Regions from separate parts of the Halopseudomonas sabulinigri genome, predicted to be linked through region 3. Evidence: predicted binding sites of a transcription regulator. Region 3 holds the regulator's gene; each other region holds the start of a gene.

Region 1 (7,433 bases), 1.4 Mb from region 3:
CCTTGCACCGCATCATCGCCCAGCCGCGCGCGCAGCCTTTCGCGCAACTGCTCCCAAGCCAGCGACTGCTGCGGACGCTCAACAAACAACTCGCCCGCCGCCGGCACGAAGCGCGGCAACTCCTGGGCCCGCACCGCAAACGCCTGGACCGGCGCACGCAGCTGCACCGCTTCCAGCCTGCCTCGGGCCAGTTCAAACAACATGCCCGGCTCCCGATCGGCGCTCAGCAATCCCACCGGCACCTGAGTCGGCTCACCCTCACGATGCTCCAGCAGCAGTACGAAGCGCTGTACGCCACAGTCCCGCCCGGCCAGAAATACCGCCAGATCTCCGGTCAGCCGGCGTAGCGGGAACAGCAGGGAGGCAATGGATTCCACCTCAAAATTGAACTCCACCCGCCCGGCGAAATCATCGGGCGGCTGGTAGGCGCCAAGCGCCAGGGGGTGCAAGCCCTGCAGGGTATCAAGGTGATCCAGCAGGCTGCGCGGAAAACGTCGTGCCAGACTGGCACGTGGCAACGCCAATACCTGATGCAGCTTGCGCAATCCCATACGCGACAGCTCATCGGCGGCTTCGGGCGCAAAACCACTGCGGCTCACCGGCAGCTCACGCAGGTAATCCGGCAACTGCAGCTCATCAACCGCCAAGCCGTCAGCCACATTCACCAGCACCCGTGCAGCCAGCGCATTGGGCGCCACGGCAATACGGTGAGAAAAGCCCAGCTCCGCTAGCTCTCGGCGCAGACGCTGCTCAAAACGCGGCCAGGGGCCGAACAACCCCAGACTGCTCTGTACCTCCACCAACAAGGCACGAGGATAATCAAGGCTCACATGGGAGCTGAACCGGTAAGCCCAGGCAGCCAGAAAAGTCTGCCAGTACTGAACGTGCTCGGGGTCGTGCTCAACGCAGACAAAGTCGTCACTCAGTGCGCGTGCGGCGGTCAGCGTTTGCCCGCGACGGATACCCAGCTCACGGGCCGCCGGATTGACCGCCTGCACCAGCCGGCGCTGCACCGGACCCTGCACCAATACCAAGGGTTGCAACGGGTCTTCGCGCGTGCGCAATACCGCGTCCAGTGCCAACTGCGGCAACAGAATACAGGCCCAACGCATGAGCGCTCAGTGCCCCAGCGCGAGCGCGTGACTGGGCGCCAGCCCGCCACGGCATTTCAGCACCCGCAATTGATTGGGGCGCAGTTCCAGCAACAGCCGCAACGCGGCGGGCGAGGCGTTTATCGCCTCGCGTTGCGGGCGCAGGACAAAAGCCAGCGTATCTCCCGTTTCAGCCGCCACCTGTAGCCGGCGCAGAGCGCGATCATCGGTGCGCTCTGGCCAGCAGAGCACAGCACCACAGCTACCGGACCGCAAGCACTGTTCAGCCGCCCAAAGTGCATCGCTGCCGCTGGCCTGGATGATCGATAACCGTGGCAAGGCCACCCGTGCCTGCGCCCAGGCAGGTGCAAAGGGTATCGCCGGCGGCGCGACCAGCACCACCCGCTCATCCTCGGCAGTCAGACGGGTCAGCGTAGGCCACAGCAGTTGCAGCTCACCGCTGCCCGCAGCGGGCAACAGGATTTCGTTGAGCGCAGCGGCCTGCCAGCCACCGCTGGGCAGCGCGGCGTCCAGTACCGCATGGCCCGTAGGCTGCAGCTTGGCCGGCGGCACTTCCTGCCGGCCACGCCAAACGCGCCGCTGCTGCAGCAGACTATCGAGCGCAACCACCGAACCCATCGCTCACCCTCCTGACAGGAAATAACAATAAACTGTATATACATACAGCATATTTTACTCCCTTACGGCGGGTCAATCGCTAAACGACAGGCACGACGAATGGGCGTGCTGCCATACGCTGCACGCGGTAAAGAGACAGAAGGTTCGGTAAGTACAGGTCAGGCCGGGCGGTGTGCCAGCCATTCAAGGTCCTCGGGGCGAGTCACCTTGATATTGTCCGCACGCCCTTCCACCAGCAGCGGCGCCTGGCCGGCCCACTCCATGGCAGAGGCTTCATCGGTAATGGTGGCTCCGGCCGCAAGGGCGCCGGTTAAAGCCTGCTGCAACGCGCCAAGACGAAACATCTGCGGTGTATAAGCCTGCCAGAAAAGCGCGCGATCCGGCGTGGCCGTTACCCGACCATCGCTGCCAACCTGCTTGAGGGTATCGCGTACCGGCACGGCCAACAGCCCACCGACCGGATCATCTGCCAACGTGTGTAACAGGCGCTGCAGATCAGTCTCTGCCAGGTTGGGGCGAGCCGCATCATGCACCAGCACCCAGTCACCGTCTGCTGCACCCAGTTCGCGCAGCGCTGCTAGACCATTGAGCACCGAGTCCGCACGCTCACGGCCACCACCTGCACGGGTGATACGACTATCGTTCGCACAGGCCAGCGCCGGCCACCAATCATCCGTTGCTGACAGCGATACCACCAGGCCGCGCAAGCCGGGCTGGTCGAGAAAACAGTCAAGGGTATGTTCGATCAGGGTGCGTTCACCCCAGAGAAGATATTGCTTGGGACGATCTGCCTGCATGCGCGCGCCTACACCGGCCGCCGGCACCACCACCCAGAAAGGAAGCATCACGGCACTTATTCGCCGCTCAGCTGAAACAGGGTTTCGCCCTGTTTGACCATGCCCAGCTCATGCCGGGCACGCTCTTCTACCGTTTCGACGCCTTGCTTGAGCTCGATCACTTCAGCTGCCAGCACCCGATTACGTTCCAGCAGCTGCTCGTTCTCGCGCTCCTGGCTGGCAATCTGCTGCTTGAGCTGGGCCACATGCGCCAGACTGCCTTCACCCACCCACAGGCGATATTGCAGGCCAGCCAGCAACAGGATCACACTCAGCCACAGCCATTTCACAATATCGACACTCCTGCAGGGCAAGCCGGAAGGCTATCAGGTTGTTGGACCGCCAGCTAGCGGCTCACCACAACGCCCTGATGCCGCTCCGGCCCGAGATCAACCGCGAAATTCAGCGCGACCCTTGTAAGGCGCCTGACCAGCCAGTTGCTCTTCAATGCGCAGCAGCTGGTTGTACTTGGAGACGCGGTCGGAACGGCACAGCGAACCCGTTTTGATCTGACCCGCTGCAGTCCCTACTGCCAGATCGGCAATGGTGCTGTCTTCGGTCTCACCGGAGCGGTGCGAGATAACCGCTGTAAAGCCGGCGGCCTTGGCCATCTGAATGGCTTCGAGGGTTTCGGTCAGCGAGCCGATCTGGTTGAACTTGATCAGAATGGAGTTGCCGATTTTCTCGTCGATACCGCGCTTGAGAATCTTGGTGTTGGTCACGAACAGGTCATCACCCACCAGCTGCACCTTGTCGCCGATCTTGTCGGTCAGCACTTTCCAGCCAGCCCAGTCGGACTCGTCCATACCGTCTTCAATGGAGATGATCGGGTAACGCTGGGACAGACCGGCGAGGTAGTCGGCAAACCCGGCAGCATCAAATACCTGGCCTTCGCCGGCCAGGTCGTATTTGCCATCCTTGTAGAACTCGCTGGAGGCGCAGTCCAGTGCCAGAGTGACGTCGTCGCCCAGGGTGTAACCGGCGTTGGCTACCGCTTCAGAGATGGCAGCCAGCGCATCTTCGTTGGAAGCCAGGTTAGGTGCAAAACCGCCTTCGTCACCCACTGCGGTATTCAGGCCACGGGCCTTCAATACGGCTTTCAGGTGATGGAAAATCTCGGCGCCCATGCGCAGCGCATCGGCAAAGTTCTTGGCACCCACCGGCTGCACCATGAACTCCTGGATATCCACGTTGTTGTCGGCGTGCTCGCCGCCATTGATGATGTTCATCATCGGCACCGGCATGGAGTAGACACCAGGCGTGCCGTTCAAATCAGCAATGTGCGCGTACAGTGGCACACCCTTGGCCTGAGCGGCGGCCTTGGCAGCGGCCAGCGAGACAGCCAGAATGGCGTTGGCGCCCAGGGTGGCCTTGTTCTCGGTGCCGTCTAGCTCGATCATCGCGCGATCCAGCTCGACCTGCTCCTTGGCATCACGGCCAACCAGCAATTCGCGGATGGGGCCATTGATATTGGCAACTGCCTTGAGTACGCCCTTGCCCATATAACGGCTCTTGTCGCCGTCACGCAGCTCCAGCGCTTCACGCGAACCGGTCGAGGCACCGGAAGGAGCGCAAGCACTGCCCACAATGCCGCCTTCCAGAATTACGTCCGCTTCAACCGTGGGGTTGCCGCGTGAGTCGAGGACTTCGCGGCCTTTGATATCAATGATTTTTGCCATCTTTACTTGCTAGCTCCATGTAATGGGGTAATCGGATAAAGGCGCAGATCAAGCGGTTTCCAGTTCCGGGAAGCCCTTGATCAGGTCATCAAGCTGTTTCAGCTGGGTCAGGAAAGGCTCCAGCTTGGCCAGCCGCAGGGCACAGGGGCCGTCGCATTTGGCGTTGTCAGGATCGGGGTGCGCTTCAAGAAACAGCCCCGCCAGGCCCTGGCTGATACCGGCCTTGGCCAGGTCAGTGACCTGGGCACGGCGGCCACCGGCGGAATCACTGCGTCCACCGGGCTGCTGCAAGGCATGGGTCACATCAAAGAATACCGGGTATTCAAATTGCTTCATGATGCCGAAGCCCAGCATGTCGACAATCAAGTTGTTGTAGCCGAAACTGGAGCCGCGTTCGCAGAGCACCAAGTTGCTGTTACCCGCTTCTTCGCACTTGGTAAGGATGTGCTTCATTTCCTGGGGGGCCAGAAACTGGGCTTTCTTGATGTTGATCACCGCATTGGTCTTGGCCATGGCCACTACCAGATCGGTCTGACGGGACAGGAAAGCAGGCAACTGGATAATGTCGCAAACCTCAACCACCGGCGCCGCCTGATGCGGCTCATGCACGTCGGTAATCACCGGCACGTTGAAAGTGCGTTTGATCTCTTCGAAAATCTTTAGCCCCTCTTCCATGCCGGGACCACGGTAGGAGTTGATCGAGGAGCGGTTGGCCTTGTCGAAGCTGGCCTTGAACACGTAAGGGATGCCGAGCTTCTCGGTCACCCTGACGTATTCTTCGCAGATCTGCATGGCCAAGTCGCGAGACTCCAGCACGTTCATGCCGCCAAACAGGACAAACGGCTTGTCATTCGCCATCTCGATGTTGCCAACCCGCACGATTTTCTGTGCCATAGCCTTATCGCTTCCTCAGGATTTGCTTGCGTGCTGCTTCAGCGCTGCACCCACGAAGCCACTGAACAGCGGGTGGCCATAACGCGGCGTGGAGGTAAATTCAGGGTGGAACTGGCAAGCCACAAACCACGGATGATCCGCGACTTCGACCACTTCAACCAGCGCACCGTCGACCGAGCGACCGGAAATATTCAGACCACCCGCCTGCAGATCAGGCAGCAGGTTGTTGTTGACCTCGTAGCGGTGGCGATGACGCTCGACAATCACGTCCTTGCCGTAGCAGTCATAGGCCTTGGAGCCCGCTTCAAGCGCACATTCCTGGCCGCCGAGGCGCATGGTGCCGCCCAGGTCGGAGGCCTCGGTGCGCGTCTGCATTTCACCGGTGGCGGTTTGCCACTCGGTAATCAAACCGACAACAGGGTGCTTGGAGGTCTTGTCGAACTCAGTGGAGTTGGCATCGTCCCAACCCAGCACATTGCGCGCGTACTCGATCACCGCCACCTGCATGCCCAGGCAGATCCCCAGATAGGGGATCTTGTTCTCGCGGGCATAACGCACGGCAGCAATCTTGCCTTCCACGCCACGTGAGCCGAAGCCACCAGGCACCAGAATGGCATCGACGTCTTCCAGCAGTGCAGTGCCCTGCTGCTCGATGTTCTCGGAGTCGATGTATCGCAGGTTGACCTTGGTGCGGCTCTGGATACCGGCATGGCTCAGCGCTTCGATCAGCGACTTGTAGGCATCCAGCAGCTCCATGTACTTGCCGACCATGGCAATGGTGACTTCATGCTCGGGGTTGAGCTTGGCATCGACCACGCGCTCCCACTCGGACAGGTCGGCACCGCCACATTCCAGGCCAAATCGCTCAACCACGAAATCATCCAGGCCCTGCGCGTGCAGCACAGAGGGGATCTTGAAAATAGTGTCGACATCTTCCAGGCCGATGACCGCACGCTCTTCCACGTTGGTGAACAGCGCGATCTTGCGGCGCGAGGACAGGTCGATCGGGTGATCAGAGCGGCAGATCAACACATCAGGCTGCAAGCCGATGGAGCGCAGCTCTTTCACCGAATGCTGGGTTGGTTTGGTCTTGGTTTCGCCGGCAGTCGCAATATAAGGCACCAGCGTCAGGTGCATGAGCATGGCGCGCTTGGCACCCACTTCAACGCGCAGCTGACGAATGGCTTCCAGAAACGGCTGGGATTCGATATCACCAACGGTGCCGCCGATTTCAACCAGCGCCACATCAGCGTCGCCAGCACCCTTGATGATGCGGCTCTTGATCTCGTCAGTGATGTGCGGAATGACCTGAATGGTCGCGCCCAGGTAATCACCGCGGCGCTCCTTGCGCAGTACGTCCTCATAAACCCGGCCGGTGGTGAAGTTGTTGGCACGGCTCATGGTGGCGTTGACGAAACGCTCGTAATGGCCAAGATCCAGATCGGTTTCGGCACCATCGTGGGTGACGAAGACTTCACCGTGCTGGAACGGACTCATGGTACCGGGATCCACGTTGATGTACGGATCCAGTTTGAGCATGGTGACCTTGAGGCCCCGAGCCTCCAGGATCGCCGCCAGGGAGGCCGAGGCGATACCCTTACCCAAAGAAGATACAACACCACCCGTGACGAAGATGTAGCGCGTCATGAAAAACCCATAGATTGAACTGTTAAGCGGCCAACGCCGCGGGGAATCGAAGGGAGTCTGCAGAAGCAGGAGGCGCTTCCAAAGTCTCGTCAAGATGGGAAGTCAGGATACCAGACAGCCCCGACTTGCTCAATCCGAAACAGGCTCCCAACTGACCGTAAAACCGCTTTGCACAGCATCCATCAAAGCCACTTCGGCGTTCCAGCGACCGGCCACCGACACCAGCTCGTTGCCGCAGTATAGCAAGGGCACACAAGGGCGCAGCCAAGCGGGTATTTGCGCCTGTTGCAGCAAGTGTTTTACCGACTGGGTACCGCGCCCCGGTAGACGAATCTGCTCACCGCCAAGGCGATAGGCTATACGCCATGCGCCCTCCCCGGCTGGCAAGGCGCTCAGGCGCAGGCAACCGTTGCCGGCCAGCAACCACTGCACGCTATGACCGGACAAGGATTCAGGGGTGCCGCTTGACGGCCAGGCCCCCGGTATAAACCAGATGCGACCCGACGAACGGTAAAGACGGTAATCATCCAGGTCGAGCTGCGGCTGCCCATCTTCGGCCGCAGCCAGCTGACTCAACCAGGCATCCAGCCGGCGCGTAACCGGCAGCAACGCACCCTGGGCCGCCAGCCAATAGCGCAGCAGATTGC
Region 2 (7,433 bases), 1.4 Mb from region 3:
ACGACGACGCGGGTGACGGTACTACTACCGCTACCGTTCTGGCCCAGGCCATCGTTACCGAAGGTCTGAAGGCCGTTGCTGCCGGCATGAACCCGATGGACCTGAAGCGCGGTATCGACAAGGCCACTGCTGCCATCGTTGCCGAGCTGAAGAACCTGGCCAAGCCCTGCGCTGATTCCAAAGCCATTGCCCAGGTAGGTACCATCTCCGCCAACTCCGATGAGTCTGTTGGCAGCATCATCGCCGAAGCCATGGATCGTGTTGGTAAGGAAGGCGTGATCACGGTTGAAGAAGGTTCCGGCCTGGAAAACGAACTCTCTGTCGTTGAAGGCATGCAGTTTGACCGCGGCTACCTGTCTCCGTACTTCGTCAACAAGCCGGAAACCATGTCTGCCGACCTGGATCAGCCGTACATCCTGCTGGTCGACAAGAAAATCTCCAACATCCGCGAACTGCTGCCGGTACTGGAAGCCGTTGCCAAGGCTGGCCGCCCGCTGATGATCGTTGCCGAAGACGTTGAAGGCGAAGCGCTGGCGACTCTGGTCGTCAACAACATGCGTGGCATCGTCAAGGTTGCTGCCGTCAAGGCGCCTGGCTTTGGTGACCGTCGCAAGGCCATGCTGCAGGACATCGCTGTACTGACCGGTGGTACCGTGATCAGCGAAGAGATCGGCCTGAGCCTGGAAACCGCGACTCTCGAGCACCTGGGTCAAGCCAAGAGCGTACAGATCAACAAGGACAACTCCACCATCGTTGACGGCGCCGGCGCCAAGGCCGACATCGAAGGTCGCGTTGCTCAGATCCGCAAGCAGGTTGAAGACACTTCTTCCGATTACGACCGTGAGAAGCTGCAAGAGCGTCTGGCCAAGCTGGCTGGCGGTGTTGCTGTGATCAAGGTTGGCGCGGCTACCGAAGTTGAAATGAAAGAGAAGAAGCACCGCGTAGAAGACGCGCTGCACGCTACTCGCGCTGCCGTAGAAGAAGGTGTGGTACCTGGTGGTGGTGTAGCACTGGTTCGCACGCTGGCTGCTATCGACGGTCTGAAGGGCGACAACGAAGATCAGAACGTCGGTATCAAGCTGCTGCGCCGCGCTGTTGAAGCGCCGCTGCGTCAGATCGTGACCAACGCCGGTGACGAAGCCGCTGTTGTACTGCAGGCAGTCAAGGCTGGCGAAGGTAACTACGGTTACAACGCTGCTACTGGCGAGTACGGCGACATGATCGAGATGGGTATCCTTGATCCCGCCAAGGTGACTCGCGCTGCGCTGCAGGCGGCTGCTTCGGTTGCCAGCCTGATGATCACCACTGAAGCCATGATTGCCGACCTGCCAGAAGAGGGCGGCGCTCCGGCGATGCCTGATATGGGCGGCATGGGTGGCATGGGTGGTATGGGCGGCATGATGTAACACTGCTCCACCGCAGGCCCCGAAACCCGGCTCACTTGAGCCGGGTTTTTTATTGCCGCCTGTTAAAGCGGGCGGTACACGCTGCTCGGCTGGTCAGGTACGGTGACTGTTTTGTAAGAGATCACCTACAAGGTGCGTAAGCGATTCGCACTTGAGTGCGTGGGGGATTGGTTGTTTTTGCTTAGGATAAACTCTAAGTGACTGTTTGTTATTGATTTTTATTTTGCAGTGCGGTGGCTGTTGCTGTTTTTGCCGGGTTGCGCGGAACTTATGAAACGTTAAGATACACCCATGCGCAACGGACAGCGCTGCTCGGCAGGGAGCTTGAGCCAGGGAATTTCAGGATGATGAAGCCAGGATGGCTGGACACGGATAGCACGTATGGACTGAAGAGTGGGCGAGTTTACTCGCCCCTTTTTTTTTGCCTGAAATTTAGCCCAAGCCCCAAGCCCCAAGCCCCAAGCCCCAAGCCCCAAGCCCCAAGCCCCAAGCCCCAAGCCCCATAAAACTATTAATGTTGACGACTGCACGTCTAGTCTGCGCCTGCCGCTTGCCCACAAAAAGCCGGCGCGAGGCCGGCTTTTTCATAGGCATTGAGCGTGTTGGTGCTCAGCGCTCCAGATACTGCAGCTTGTCCGGTACGCCATCCCACTCTTCGGCGTCGGCCAGTGCGTCTTTCTTCTCGGTGATGTTTGGCCAGACTTCTGCCAGATCGGCATTCAGTTCGGTGAATTCCTGCATATCCTCCGGGATCTCGTCTTCGGAGAAAATCGCGGTAGCCGGACATTCTGGTTCGCACAGGGCGCAATCGATGCACTCGTCCGGGTGAATGACCAGAAAGTTGGGGCCTTCGTAGAAGCAGTCAACCGGGCAGACCTCAACGCAATCGGTGTACTTGCACTTGATGCAGTTGTCGGTAACAACAAAAGTCATGGTGGGGTCTCCATCGAATCAGGCGAACAAAATCTGGCGCGTAGTCTATCAGCTTTTACGTGCCGGTACAGAGCGCTCGCGCGCTTTGTACCGATTAAGCGGTGTTTGCGGCACGTTTAATGAAAATAAGTATCATTTACCTGCGTGTTGGCCAAAGTTAAAGCCACTCTTTCTTCATCTGGTATAGCAGGTCAAGTGCCTGGCGGGGGCTGAGGTCATCCGGGTTCAGGCCCTGCAACTGCTCAACCAGCGGGTGCGCCGCACTGGCAAACAGGTCGTTCTGGATAGGCTGGCCGGCCTGCGCGCTGCGGGCGCCACTTTGTTGTTCCAGGCTGCTTTGTTCCAGCTTGGCCAGGTGCTCCCGCGCACGCAGGATGACCGGCCGGGGTACCCCGGCCAACTGCGCCACCTGCAGGCCATAGCTCTGGCTGGCGGGCCCGGGTTGTACCTTGTGCAGGAACACAATGCGCTCATTGTGCTCGGTGGCGTTGAGGTGCACGTTGGCCACGCCAGGGTCGGTATCGACCATACTGGTGAGCTCAAAGTAATGGGTCGCAAACAGGGTGAAGGCGCGTATTCTGGCCAGATACTCGGCGGCCGACCAAGCCAGTGACAGGCCGTCAAAGGTGCTGGTGCCGCGCCCGACTTCATCCATCAGCACCAGGCTGTGTTCGGTTGCGTTGTTGAGGATGTTGGCGGTTTCGCTCATTTCGACCATGAAGGTCGAGCGGCCACCGGCCAGATCGTCGCTGGAGCCGATGCGGGTAAAGATGCGGTCTACGCAGGACAACTCGACCTCCGCTGCCGGCACGAAGCTGCCGATGTGCGCCAGCAGTACAATCAACGCCGTCTGGCGCATGTAGGTCGATTTACCGCCCATGTTGGGACCGGTAATGATCAGCATGCGGGTTGCATCATCCAGCGTCAGGTCGTTGGCCACGAAGGGCGTTTCCAGCACCTGCTCAACCACCGAGTGGCGGCCCTGGCGGATATCAATCCGGCTGTCAGCAACAAAGCGCGGCCGACTGTAGCCCAGGGCGGCGGCGCGCTCAGCCAGGGTGGCCAGCACATCGACCTCGGCCAGGCTGGCTGCCGTGGTCTGCAGCTCGGCCAGCTCTTGATTGAGGCGATCCAGCAGCTCCTCGTACAACTGTTTTTCCCGTGCCAGGGCGCGGCTCTTGGCCGACAGCGCCTTGTCCTCGAAGGTCTTGAGCTCGGGAGTGATGAAACGTTCGGCGCCCTTGAGTGTCTGCCGGCGGATATAGTCCGCGGGGGCCTGCTCGGCCTGGCTGCGCGATAGCTCAATGAAATAGCCGTGGACGCGGTTATAACCGACTTTCAGGCTGCTGAGACCGCTGCGTTCGCGCTCGCGGGTTTCCAGGTCGATCAGATATTGGCCGGCGTTTTCGCTGATGTTCTGTAGCTCATCCAGCTCGGCATCAAAGCCCGCCTTGATTACGCCGCCGTCACGCAATACGGCGGGCGGGTTGTCGATTACCGCGCGGCTGAGCAGTTCGGCCAGTTCGGGATAAGTTTGAATGCGCCGGGCAAGGCCCATCAGATGGTCTGCCTCGAGGCTGTGCATGCAGTCCTGCAGTTCCGGCAGCGCCAGCAGTGCATCGCGCAGGCGTGCGAGGTCGCGGGGGCGGGCCGAGCGCAGGGCGACGCGAGCGAGAATGCGTTCAATGTCGCCAATGCCTTTGAGTCTGGGCTGCAGGTCAAGATAGTACTGCTGGTCGAGCAGGGTGCTGATACTGGCCTGTCGCGCGTTCAGCACCTGCATGTCACGTAGTGGGCGATTCAGCCAGCGGCAAAGCAGTCGGCTGCCCATGGCGGTGGCGCTGTGGTCCAGTACCTCCAGCAGGGTATTGTCGCGCCCGCCACCCAGGTTTTGATCGATCTCCAGATTGCGGCGGCTGGCGCCGTCGATAATCACGCTGTCTTCAAAGCGCTCTTGAGCAATGCTGCGCAGGTGCGGCAGGGCGGTGCGCTGGGTTTCCTTGGCGTAGCTCAGCAGCGCGCCGGCCGCGCCGAGGCCCAGGGTCAACGAGGCACAGCCGAAGCCGGCCAGATCCTTGGTGCCAAATTGTTGAGTCAGTGCTTTGTGCGCGCTGTCCTGATCAAACTCCCAGGGCGCTCTACGGCGCACCGCGCGCCGGCGCTCAATGGGGGTGTTGCTCTCCCAGTCATCGGGAATCAACAGCTCGGCCGGTGCCAGGCGCTCAAGCTCGCCCAGCAGGGTCTCCCAGCCGCGTAGCTCCATGGCTACAAAGCGGCCGCTGTTGATATCCAGGGTGGCCAGACCAAAGCCCTTTTCTGCACCTACCAGGGCGGCCAGCAGGTTATCGCGGCGCTCGTCCAGCAGGGCTTCATCGCTCACGGTGCCGGGGGTGATGATGCGCGCCACCTGGCGTTCAACCGGGCCCTTGCTAGTGGCAGGATCGCCAATCTGCTCGCAGATCACCACCGATTCGCCGAGCTTTACCAATTTGGCCAGATAGCCTTCGGCGGCGTGATACGGAATGCCCGCCATGGGGATTGGCTGACCACCGGATTGGCCGCGTGCTGTCAGGGTAATGTCCAACAGGCGTGCAGCCTTTTTGGCGTCGTCATAAAACAGCTCGTAGAAGTCACCCATGCGGTAGAACAGCAGTTGATCGGGGTGCTCCTGCTTGATGCTGAAATACTGCTGCATCATCGGCGTGTGCTGGCCAGCGGTCTTGTCTTTTTTCATCGGGTTTGTAGCGGGTATCGTCAATGAGGTTGGGCGCAAGCGGGGGTGGGTGCCGCGCGCTGTCGAATTGGCAGCAAGGTTATCATGCCCCTCTGGCCGGCTGCAGGTTCCGTAACGCAATTTAAGGGGAATTGGCTAGATGCCGCGGGCTTGCGGGTGACCGCGTGCAATCCGTGCACATGCGCGGCCCAGCGGTTGCAACCTGCGGCTGATTCCGGGGTCCAGGGTATTCGCAGCATGCGTTGCCCGTGGCATGCTTGGTCGTTGGTTTTTTCGAGAGGTAGCCCATGTCGCACTATGATCCGTTGATTGATTCCATGGCCGCCCGCCTGGGCCGAGTGCTGGGCCACCTGCAAGCGCGGGTTGCCACGGCTGAGTCCTGTACCGGTGGCGGTATTGCTGAGGCCATTACCCGGGTTGCGGGGAGTTCGGCCTGGTTTGAAACCGGCTTTGTGACCTACGCCAATCACAGCAAACAGCGTTGGCTTGGCGTTGCTGCCGATCTACTGGAGGCTCACGGGGCTGTGAGTGAAGAGGTCGTTCAGGCTATGGCCAGTGGCGCCGCTGCGGCGGCCGAGGCGCAGTTTGCGGTAGCGGTGAGCGGGGTGGCCGGCCCGGATGGCGGCTCCGCGGAAAAGCCCGTCGGCACCGTCTGGTTTGGCTGGGCGCTGGACGATGGCAGTGTGCTAACCGAGCGTAAGCGCTTTCTCGGCGGACGCCGGGAAGTGCGCGCACAGACTGTGCTGCACGCCCTTGAACGGCTGGTAAACGAAGCAGAAAAACGGGCTGCGAACCGGTTATCAGTCTGAGCGAAAAAGGGGGTAGGCAACGCCAGACTTCTGTGGAACAATACTGACCAAATATACAGTACTTTCACTTTTCGGGTGTCACAGCCCCGCCAAGCCAAAGAGGATGCACAATGGACGACAACAAGAAAAAGGCGCTTTCCGCTGCTTTGAGTCAGATTGAACGTCAATTTGGCAAAGGCGCGGTCATGCGCATGGGTGATCACGAGCGTCAGGCGATTCCGTCGATCTCCACCGGCTCGCTCGGTCTGGATATCGCGCTGGGACTCGGCGGTCTGCCCAAGGGCCGGATTGTTGAAATTTACGGCCCGGAGTCATCCGGTAAAACCACTCTGACCCTGTCGGTTATCGCGCAGGCACAGAAGAGCGGTGCAACCTGTGCCTTCGTCGATGCCGAGCATGCGCTCGATCCCGAGTACGCCGGCAAGTTGGGCGTCAACGTTGACGACCTGCTGGTCTCGCAGCCGGACACCGGCGAACAGGCGCTGGAAATTACCGATATGCTGGTGCGCTCCAACGCCGTAGACGTGATCATCGTCGACTCGGTGGCCGCGCTGGTACCCAAGGCAGAAATCGAAGGCGAGATGGGTGATCACCACGTGGGTGTGCAGGCGCGCTTGATGTCGCAGGCGCTGCGCAAAATCACCGGTAACATCAAGAACGCCAACTGTCTGGTGATCTTTATCAACCAGATCCGTATGAAGATCGGTGTCATGTTCGGTAACCCGGAAACCACCACCGGCGGTAACGCGCTGAAGTTTTACTCCTCCGTGCGTCTGGACATTCGCCGCACCGGTGCGGTGAAAGATGGCGATGAGGTGGTTGGCAGCGAAACCCGCGTCAAGGTCGTCAAGAACAAGGTAGCGCCGCCGTTCCGGCAGGCCGAGTTCCAGATTTTGTACGGCGCCGGCATCTACCACAATGCCGAGATCGTCGACCTGGGCGTACAGATCGGCCTGGTTGAGAAATCCGGTGCCTGGTACAGCTATCAGGGCAACAAGATTGGCCAGGGTAAGGCCAATGCGGCCAAGTACATGGAAGAAAATCCCGCGATCGCCGAAGAAATCGAAAAGGCCATCCGCGACAAGTTACTGGCCAAGCCTACTAAGAAGGTAGAAGCCGACGCCGACGCCGAGCTGGAAGGCTAATACCGTCAGGCCATGTTCTCTCGCACAGTTCTGGAAACGCCCGCTGCAATACGCCGCTCAGCGATGGATCTGCTGGCGCGGCGCGAACATAGCTATCGCGAGCTGTTACGCAAGTTGCGCCAGCGCGGCGCAACGACCGCGGCAGCCGAGGTTGAGCTTGATCGGCTGGTAGAAGATGGCCTGCTTAGCGACGAACGCTTTTGTGAGGCCTACGTTTATTCGCGCAGCCAGCGAGGCTACGGCCCGGCCCGGCTGCGTGAAGAGTTGCGGCAACGTGGCGTCGCTGAAGCCCTGGTAGAGCAGACCCTGAGTGAAGCACAATGGGACTGGCAGGCGTTGGCACAACAGGTGTTCAGCAAGCGCTTTCCCGAGGGTGAGGCACTAGATGCAACTGAACGGGCCAAAC
Region 3 (7,433 bases):
GCGAATGCAAAAATACCCGTAAGCTGCTCAAGAGCGGCGAAGCCGCTCCGCCGAAGATGGACCCGGTCAAAATGCCGGAGCTGAAGTGCGAGAAGGTGGACGATGTCTACATTCTGCGTGATGGCGCTTCCGGGCTGTTTCTGGCTGCCAGCCAGTTCCCGAAGAACCGGGAGACGCGTGCGCCGTTGGTGAAGGAGTTGCTGCCGCATAAGAGCGAAATCGACCCCAAATACCATTTCCTCATGGACGCGCCGGTTGAAGATCCGGATGGCAATCCCACGGTTGTGCGTTACAGTCGCAAAACCAAGGAACAGTACGTACAGAGCGAAATTGACGGCAAGCCCAGCGGATGGCGCGCTTTTCATGACGGCAAGAAGTGGTCGGTGGATGACGGCCGCAAGAAAGCCAAGCGTTGAGGTAAGCCTCGATGGCTAACGAAGTCTATACCCGTACCAATCAGGCCCTGTTCTTTACGCGCAGGGCGCTGGATGCCTGGGCAGAAGCCGAGGCTTCTGATGCCCTGGATGCGCTCAGCCTGGTGCAGTACCACCGCGAGCACGCGCTATTCCACCTGTATCGCGGCGTACTCGCTGTGGTGCACGAGGTGGCAGACCGCTACCGCTGGCCATTGGTAGAGCTGCGTCAGGTTGAGGCGGCTTTGTTGCCCTCGGTGGTGGCACGTTTTCCGGGCCCCGAGTTGGCGGAGCTGACCGAGCTGGCGGACAACCGCGAAACCTGGTTGGCGCGACTGCTGGCAGCCTGGCAGCAGCTGCAAGCGCCACCCTTACCCGAAGCCTCGGCAAACAGCCTGATTGCCAGTAGTGCGGTCAAGGGAGGTGAGTGGGGGCTGGCTGAGGCTCAGGAAGCCTGGGCTGCCCTGTCCGAGCGAGTACGCAGTTACCGTGAAGGCATGGTCGAGTGGTAGCAGGGCTGCGGTGCCGAGGCGGGTGTGGTAAACTGCGCGCCTGCACCACAGGAGATTAGATCAGATGCCTTCACCCTTTCTTGAAATCGTAGAGCTGGATAACGGCAAGGTGGCCTTGCGTCGCTCCGATGAGGAGGGCGAGCCGTTGCTGGTGATCGAGTTTTCGGTGGATGCAAAGGACTACCTGCAGGGCAATTACATCGAAGTGGCTAAGGCCATGATTAGTGCCGGCATGCAGATGGCCGGGCAGATGATGGATGAAGACGAGGACGATCACGTTCCAGAGGATCGCGTTCTTCACTAGGCATCGGGCCGGCAAGGTGAGCCAGATTAGAGTATGAGCCGCAGCTGATTCTGCGGCTTTTTTGTGGCTGCCGTTCAGGCAGCCTGCAGGCGGATGTTGAGGCTGCGGCACTGACCGCTCTGAGCTGCACGCTCAAGGCGCGGCGCAGTGCTGCTGTCAGGTGATAGCCAGCTGACGACGGTATGGCTGCAGCCCAGTTTGAGCAGGTCACAACAGAGTTTGGTGGCATCCATGCCGGGCTTGGAGCGAACGATCATGATCCGTGAGGGGTCCAGATCGGCGCTGCGTAGCCACTGGTTGCTGAGACTGGCCGGCGGGTCTATCAAAGTGAGCCAGCGCGGTGCAGCGCTATTGCTGAGGTCGCGCAGCACCGGTGCCAGCCATTGCAAGCATTGGCGCGCCGCGCCCTGCAGGCTTATTTCGCTGTAACCGTACTCCGGCTCATCGGCCGGCGCGGTTGCCGGCTGCTGTGGTATGGCGCGAGAAAACCGGCTGTGTTCCATGCGCGTTGCCATCAGCGCATTGTGAAACAGGTCGGCCTGGGTCAGTGTCTGTTGGTCAGGGCGGGCGTACTGCATTCTCAGCTCCTCAGCGGCGGATTACACCGACGCTCAAACCTTCAATGGTAAGTTCCTGTTCTGCCAGATTGACTTCAATCGGCTTGAATTCGGGGTTTTCCGCAATCAGGGAAACCTTGCGCCCCTGCTTCTGAAAGCGCTTAACGGTGACTTCATCGCCAATCCGGGCGACGACAATCTGGCCGTTGCGCGCTTCGCTGGTACGGTGAACTGCGAGCAAGTCGCCATCCATGATGCCGATATCCTTCATGCTTTCACCTTGCACACGCAGTAGATAGTCGGCGCGCGGGTGAAAGAAGCCGGGGTCAATGCGGCAATGGTCTTCGATGTTCTCCAGTGCCAAAACGGGCGCACCAGCGGCAACGCGGCCAATAACCGGAAGCTGGTCGTCGCTGGTTTCCTGCTCGGCCTCGGGCAGACGGATGCCGCGGGAAGCGCCTGGAATCATTTCGATAGCGCCCTTGCGGGCAAGGGCGCGCAGGTGATCCTCGGCAGCGTTGGGCGATTTGAAGCCCAAGGTCTTGGCGATGTCGACGCGCGTCGGCGGGTAGCCGTTGCCGTCCATGTACTCCTTGATGAAGGCCAATACCTGCTGTTGTCTTGCGGTAAGCTTCTGCATGGAAGTGCGCCTGTTTGTTTATCCAGTAGCTGTGATTATATACAGTTGTTCTTGCTCGGCAACCCCTGTTTTTCTCAAGCGCATTTCAGGCTTGGCGTCTGCGTCGATTAATGAGACAGTTTCGGTGCTCCATACAGGGTTGACAGTTTGTCTGTTTTAAACGTATGTTTGAAACAATTGTTTGTAGCCTGGGAGTCCACATGGCGCAGTCTGATACCGTTAAACGCATATTGGATGCAGCAGAACAACTCTTTGCCGAGAAGGGGTTTGCTGAAACGTCCCTGCGTCTGATTACCAGCAAGGCTGGGGTCAATCTGGCGGCGGTCAATTACCACTTCGGCTCCAAAAAGGCGCTGATCCAAGCTGTCTTCGTACGCTTTCTTGATCCGTTCGTCAGTAGCCTGGAGCGTGAGCTGGATCAGCACGAGCAGCGTGGAGACCTGCGCCAGCTTGGTCTTGAGCAGTTGCTGGAGATGCTGGTTGACCAGGCACTGGCGGTCAAGCCACGTAGCGGCAATGATTTGTCTACCTTCATGCGTTTGCTGGGCTTGGCCTTCAGTCAAAGCCAGGGCCACTTGCGCAAATATTTGGCCGAAGTGTACGGCAAGGTATTTCAGCGCTATATGGCGCTGGTTTACGGGGCTGTGCCGACCATTCCGCCGCAGGAGCTGTTCTGGCGCGTGCATTTCATGCTGGGCAGCGCAGCCTTCACCATGTCGAGTATGAAAGCGCTGCGCGCTATCGCGGAGGCCGAGTTTGCCGAGCATCGTGCAGTGGATGAAGTGCTGCGTCTGATGGTGCCTTTTCTGGCGGCCGGTATGCGCGCAGACAACTTGCCCGCCAGAGTGACGCAGCCGGAAAGCGCGGCGGTTTAGCGTTTTACCCTTACCTGTATGCAGCTGATCCGTTATCGTGTGCGCAGATAACGGAGACAGTCATGCCGCTGGACCATATTCACATCTCGATAGGCAATCAGCAGCTCACCGGTTTCAGTGGTGGCGCGGCTGTGTGCCGCTATCCCATTTCTTCAGCCCTCAATGGCCCAGGCGAACAGAACGGCTCGGGTTGCACGCCACGTGGCGCGCATCGTGTGCGCGCGCGCATTGGCGACGGTGAGCCGCTTAACGCGGTATATCGCGGTCGTCGTCCGACGGGCGAGGTGTGGACGCCCGCTCTGGCTGCGGCGAACCCGCAGCGGGACTGGATACTGACCCGCATACTCTGGTTATGCGGCAACCAGCCCGGCGTCAATCGCGGTGGTCAGGTCGACTCCCAGCGCCGCTATATCTATTTGCATGGCACGGGCGATGACCAGCCCATGGGGGTGCCGCTGTCGCATGGCTGTATTCGCTTGCGCAACACCGACATGCTGGAACTGTTCGAGCGGACGCCGGTCGGTTGCACTGTTCAGATTGACGCCGATTAACTAAGCCTGGGCGTCGCTTTCCAAGTCAGGAGACCTTTGTTTGAAACACGCTTCATTGATGCTGGATCTGCCAGGCCTCTGGCTTGAGCCACAAGACCGCGATTTGCTGCGTCAGCCGGAAGTCGGTGGCATGATCCTGTTCGCGCGTAACACTGAATCGCCTGAGCAGGTGCGCCAGCTGGTGCGCTCTATCCGGGCAGTACGCCCCGATATGTTGATCGCAATAGACCAGGAGGGCGGGCGAGTGCAGCGGTTGCGCCGTGGCGTGCAGCGTTTACCGGCGCTGGCAGATATCGCCCGTAAGGGCGGCGAGCAGGCTGGCGCTGCCGCGCGCGCCGCCGGCTGGCTGATGGCGACGGAAATGCTAGCTTGCGGCGTGGACATCAGCTTTGCGCCGGTGCTGGATCTGGATCACGGGCGCAGCGGGGTCATCGGTAACCGTTCACTGGGTAGTGACCCCGAATGTGTGAGCTTTCTTGCCAGCGCTTACATCGATGGATTGACCCAGGCGGGCATGGCGGCGACGGGTAAGCACTTCCCGGGGCATGGTTGGGCCGAGGCCGATTCGCACTTTGCGCTGCCGATCGATGAGCGCAGCGAGGAGCAGATTCGGGCGGTGGATATGAAGCCCTTTGCGCTGTTGGCCGGGCAGTTGGGGGGCATCATGCCAGCCCATGTGGTGTATTCGCAGGTGGATGCCATGCCTGCCGGTTTCTCACGGTACTGGTTGCAGCAGGTACTACGTGAGGAGCTGCAGTTTACCGGCGTCATTTTCAGCGATGATTTGAGCATGGCGGGCGCTCATGTGGTGGGTGGCATTGCCGAGCGCATCGATGCCGCGGTGAATGCCGGCTGCGACATGCTGTTGATTTGCAATGACAGAGCAACAGCAGAGCAGGGGTTGATACACGCACAGACGCGGCAACTGCAGCCGCCTGCAGGGCTGTCGCGCATGCTGGCGCGCAGCACGGTGGCGGCGGACTACAAGGCGCGCCCCGAATGGCGCACGCATTACTCACTTCTCAGGGAGCTGGACCTGGTTTGATTGACACCATTAATGATCTGACTGCAGAGCTGAATCTGGAACAAATACCGCTGATCGGAGAAGCCTGGGTGTATCAGGTGTTCGCGGTGGTACTGTCCGCGCTGGTGGCGGCTTACGTCGTCAAGCGCGTTCTTGATCACCTTGAGCGCCGTGCCGAGCGCACCCATAACATGTGGGACGACGCCCTGGTTTACGCGGCTCGGCGCCCGGCGTGGGTGCTGATCTGGTCGATGGGATTGATGTGGGCGGCGCGGATTACCGCCAACCAGATGGATGAGGGTCTGGCAGATGTACTGGACCAGATTCAGCGCATTCTGCTTATTGTTCTACTGTGCTGGTTCATTCTGCGGCTGATGAAACAGATTGAAAAACGCCTGGTTGATCCGCGTTATCGCGAAAAACCGGTAGATCAGACCACGGTCAGCGCGATTGGCAAATTGCTGCGTGCTTCGGTCATCATCACCGCTGCCTTGGTTATTCTGCAGACCCTTGGCTATAGCGTGTCCGGTGTGCTGGCGTTTGGTGGCATCGGCGGCATCGCGGTTGGCTTTGCGGCCAAGGATCTGTTGGCCAATTTCTTCGGTGGGTTGATGATTTACCTCGACCGGCCCTTTGCTGTCGGTGACTGGGTGCGCTCGCCCGATCGCGATATCGAGGGCACCGTCGAGCACATCGGCTGGCGTCTGTCGCGGATTCGCACCTTTGACAAGCGGCCGATTTATGTCCCCAACGCGATTTTCAACAACATCGTGGTGCAGAACCCGTCGCGCATGACGCATCGGCGTATTTATGAGCACATCGGCATCCGCTACGCGGATATCGGCCATATGGAGCCGATCGTGCACAAGGTCCGCGAGATGCTCAAGGAGCATGAAGATATCGCGCAGGATCAAACCCAGATGGTGTTCTTCGACCGTTGCGCGCCATCCTCGGTAGACTTCTTCATTTACTGCTTTACCACGCCGGTATGGGCGGAATATCACCGCGTCAAAGAAGATGTGCTGCTGAAGATTCTGGCAATTATTGAAGAGCACGAAGCGCAGGTGGCCTTCCCGACTTCTACCCTGCATCTGCCTGATCCGTTGGCCTTGCGTGCTGAGGCGCAGCCAAGTGAGCGCCAGGGCGGACCTGAATCATCCAAAGAGCCGAGGCACGCACCAGAGGGCAGCAACGCATGAGCACCTGGGGGATTATTGGCGGCACGGGCCTGACCGAGCTGGATGGCATTGAGCTACTTGGCGAGGACTGGCCCGAAACACCTTTCGGCAGGCCGTCTGCGCCGCTGGTGCACGGGCGCATGGGAAGCGAGGAAGTGGTTTTTCTGGCGCGCCATGGCAAGCCGCACCGTATTCCACCGCACCGGGTCAATTACCGCGCCAACCTCTGGGCACTGCAAGCGGCGGGTGTACAGCAGATTGTGGCAGTCAATGCGGTGGGCGGGATTCATCCGCGGCTGACCACGGGCAGCTTCTGTGTGCCCGACCAGATCATCGATTACACCTGGGGGCGTGCCTCCAGTTTTTTTGAGGATGATCTGGAGCACGTGGTGCATGTCGACTTCTCCTGGCCCTATGATGCGCAGCTCTCTGCGCGGCTGGGGGCGTTGTTGCAGGCACGCGACCTCAGCTATCTGCAGGGCGGTGTCTATGCGGCGACGCAGGGGCCGCGGCTTGAGTCGGCGGCGGAGATTGTGCGGCTGGAGCGTGATGGCGCGGATCTGGTGGGCATGACCGGGATGCCCGAGGCGGCGCTCGCTCGCGAACTGGCGTTGCCCTATGCTTGCCTGGCGCTGGTGGTGAATCCCGCCGCTGGCAAGTCATCCGAGGTGATTACCATGGCCAGCATAGAGGCGGTCATTGCGCAGGGTATGCAGCAGGTCAAGCAGGTATTGAGCGAGTTGATTGCGGCAGCGCCGTCGTCATCCTGACAGCGCGGCGGCAATCCAAGGTCAGCGGCTGACGCGCACCAGCATGCCCAGGCTCTGGTGGTCCAGGTAATGGGTTTCGTTCAAACGCAGGGCGCGTTTCTGATGCAGATGCTCGGAGATAACAGAGGCGCCGCTCATCTGTACCTCGTTCGCTGTGCGGTTACGCCAGAATGACACAGCGATCTCCATCAGATTGTCCTGACTGAGATTGACCAGGCCCTGTACCGGATAAATACCGTTATCGGCCTGGCCCTTGCTCAGAGCTATATCCAGGTTGTTGTCCAGCGGCTGAGACCAGGCCTGGTGCAGATAGATCTGATAACCCTTTTGCTCCAGTTTGCGTACGTCTGGGGCCAGGCGGAAGCGTGTCGGGTCGATTGCACGCACGTCGCTGCGCGTGGTCTCATCCAGCTTGGTCGCGTTGTCGGCCCAGTCGAGATCCGGTGGCGTGCCCACTACCAACGGTGCAGAGGGTTGCCCAAAAAAGACCACCTCCACCAGGTATTCATCGGCTGACTGTGCCAGCGCCACTGTGCTGACGAGGGTGGCCAGCAGGGCCAGGCCGAGCTTCTTGCACAAATGCTTCATGGGCGTTTTCCTTTGCCTTTC

Evidence for each region. The regulator LexA, encoded in region 3, represses DNA repair genes until DNA is damaged. The targets are predictions, from matches to a motif close to CTGTNTNNNNANACAG.
Region 1: imuA (translesion DNA synthesis-associated protein ImuA) is a predicted target of LexA. The motif match lies at 1,763-1,778, and genes of this name have one in related genera.
Region 2: recA (recombinase RecA) is a predicted target of LexA. The motif match lies at 5,926-5,941, and genes of this name have one in related genera.

The regions. Positions count from the first base shown of each region.
Region 1 covers NZ_LT629763.1:3,743,710-3,751,142, reverse strand. The annotation lists gene BLU26_RS17155 (Y-family DNA polymerase) at 1-1,112, opposite strand, end outside; gene imuA (translesion DNA synthesis-associated protein ImuA) at 1,119-1,730, opposite strand; gene ispD (2-C-methyl-D-erythritol 4-phosphate cytidylyltransferase) at 1,889-2,575, opposite strand; gene ftsB (cell division protein FtsB) at 2,584-2,856, opposite strand; gene eno (phosphopyruvate hydratase) at 2,956-4,245, opposite strand; gene kdsA (3-deoxy-8-phosphooctulonate synthase) at 4,294-5,139, opposite strand; gene BLU26_RS17125 (CTP synthase) at 5,155-6,786, opposite strand; gene tilS (tRNA lysidine(34) synthetase TilS) at 6,916-7,433, opposite strand, start outside.
Region 2 covers NZ_LT629763.1:3,790,167-3,797,599, forward strand. The annotation lists gene groL (chaperonin GroEL) at 1-1,406, shown strand, start outside; gene fdxA (ferredoxin FdxA) at 2,016-2,339, opposite strand; gene mutS (DNA mismatch repair protein MutS) at 2,497-5,073, opposite strand; gene BLU26_RS17365 (CinA family protein) at 5,361-5,882, shown strand; gene recA (recombinase RecA) at 5,993-7,027, shown strand; gene BLU26_RS17375 (regulatory protein RecX) at 7,040-7,433, shown strand, end outside.
Region 3 covers NZ_LT629763.1:1,149,673-1,157,105, reverse strand. The annotation lists gene topA (type I DNA topoisomerase) at 1-416, shown strand, start outside; gene BLU26_RS05200 (DUF6586 family protein) at 428-925, shown strand; gene BLU26_RS05195 (hypothetical protein) at 990-1,229, shown strand; gene sulA (SOS-induced cell division inhibitor SulA) at 1,304-1,807, opposite strand; gene lexA (transcriptional repressor LexA) at 1,818-2,426, opposite strand; gene BLU26_RS05180 (TetR/AcrR family transcriptional regulator) at 2,627-3,301, shown strand; gene BLU26_RS05175 (L,D-transpeptidase) at 3,364-3,852, shown strand; gene nagZ (beta-N-acetylhexosaminidase) at 3,911-4,897, shown strand; gene BLU26_RS05165 (mechanosensitive ion channel family protein) at 4,894-6,075, shown strand; gene BLU26_RS05160 (S-methyl-5'-thioinosine phosphorylase) at 6,072-6,824, shown strand; gene BLU26_RS05155 (CsiV family protein) at 6,846-7,412, opposite strand; gene mfd (transcription-repair coupling factor) at 7,409-7,433, opposite strand, start outside.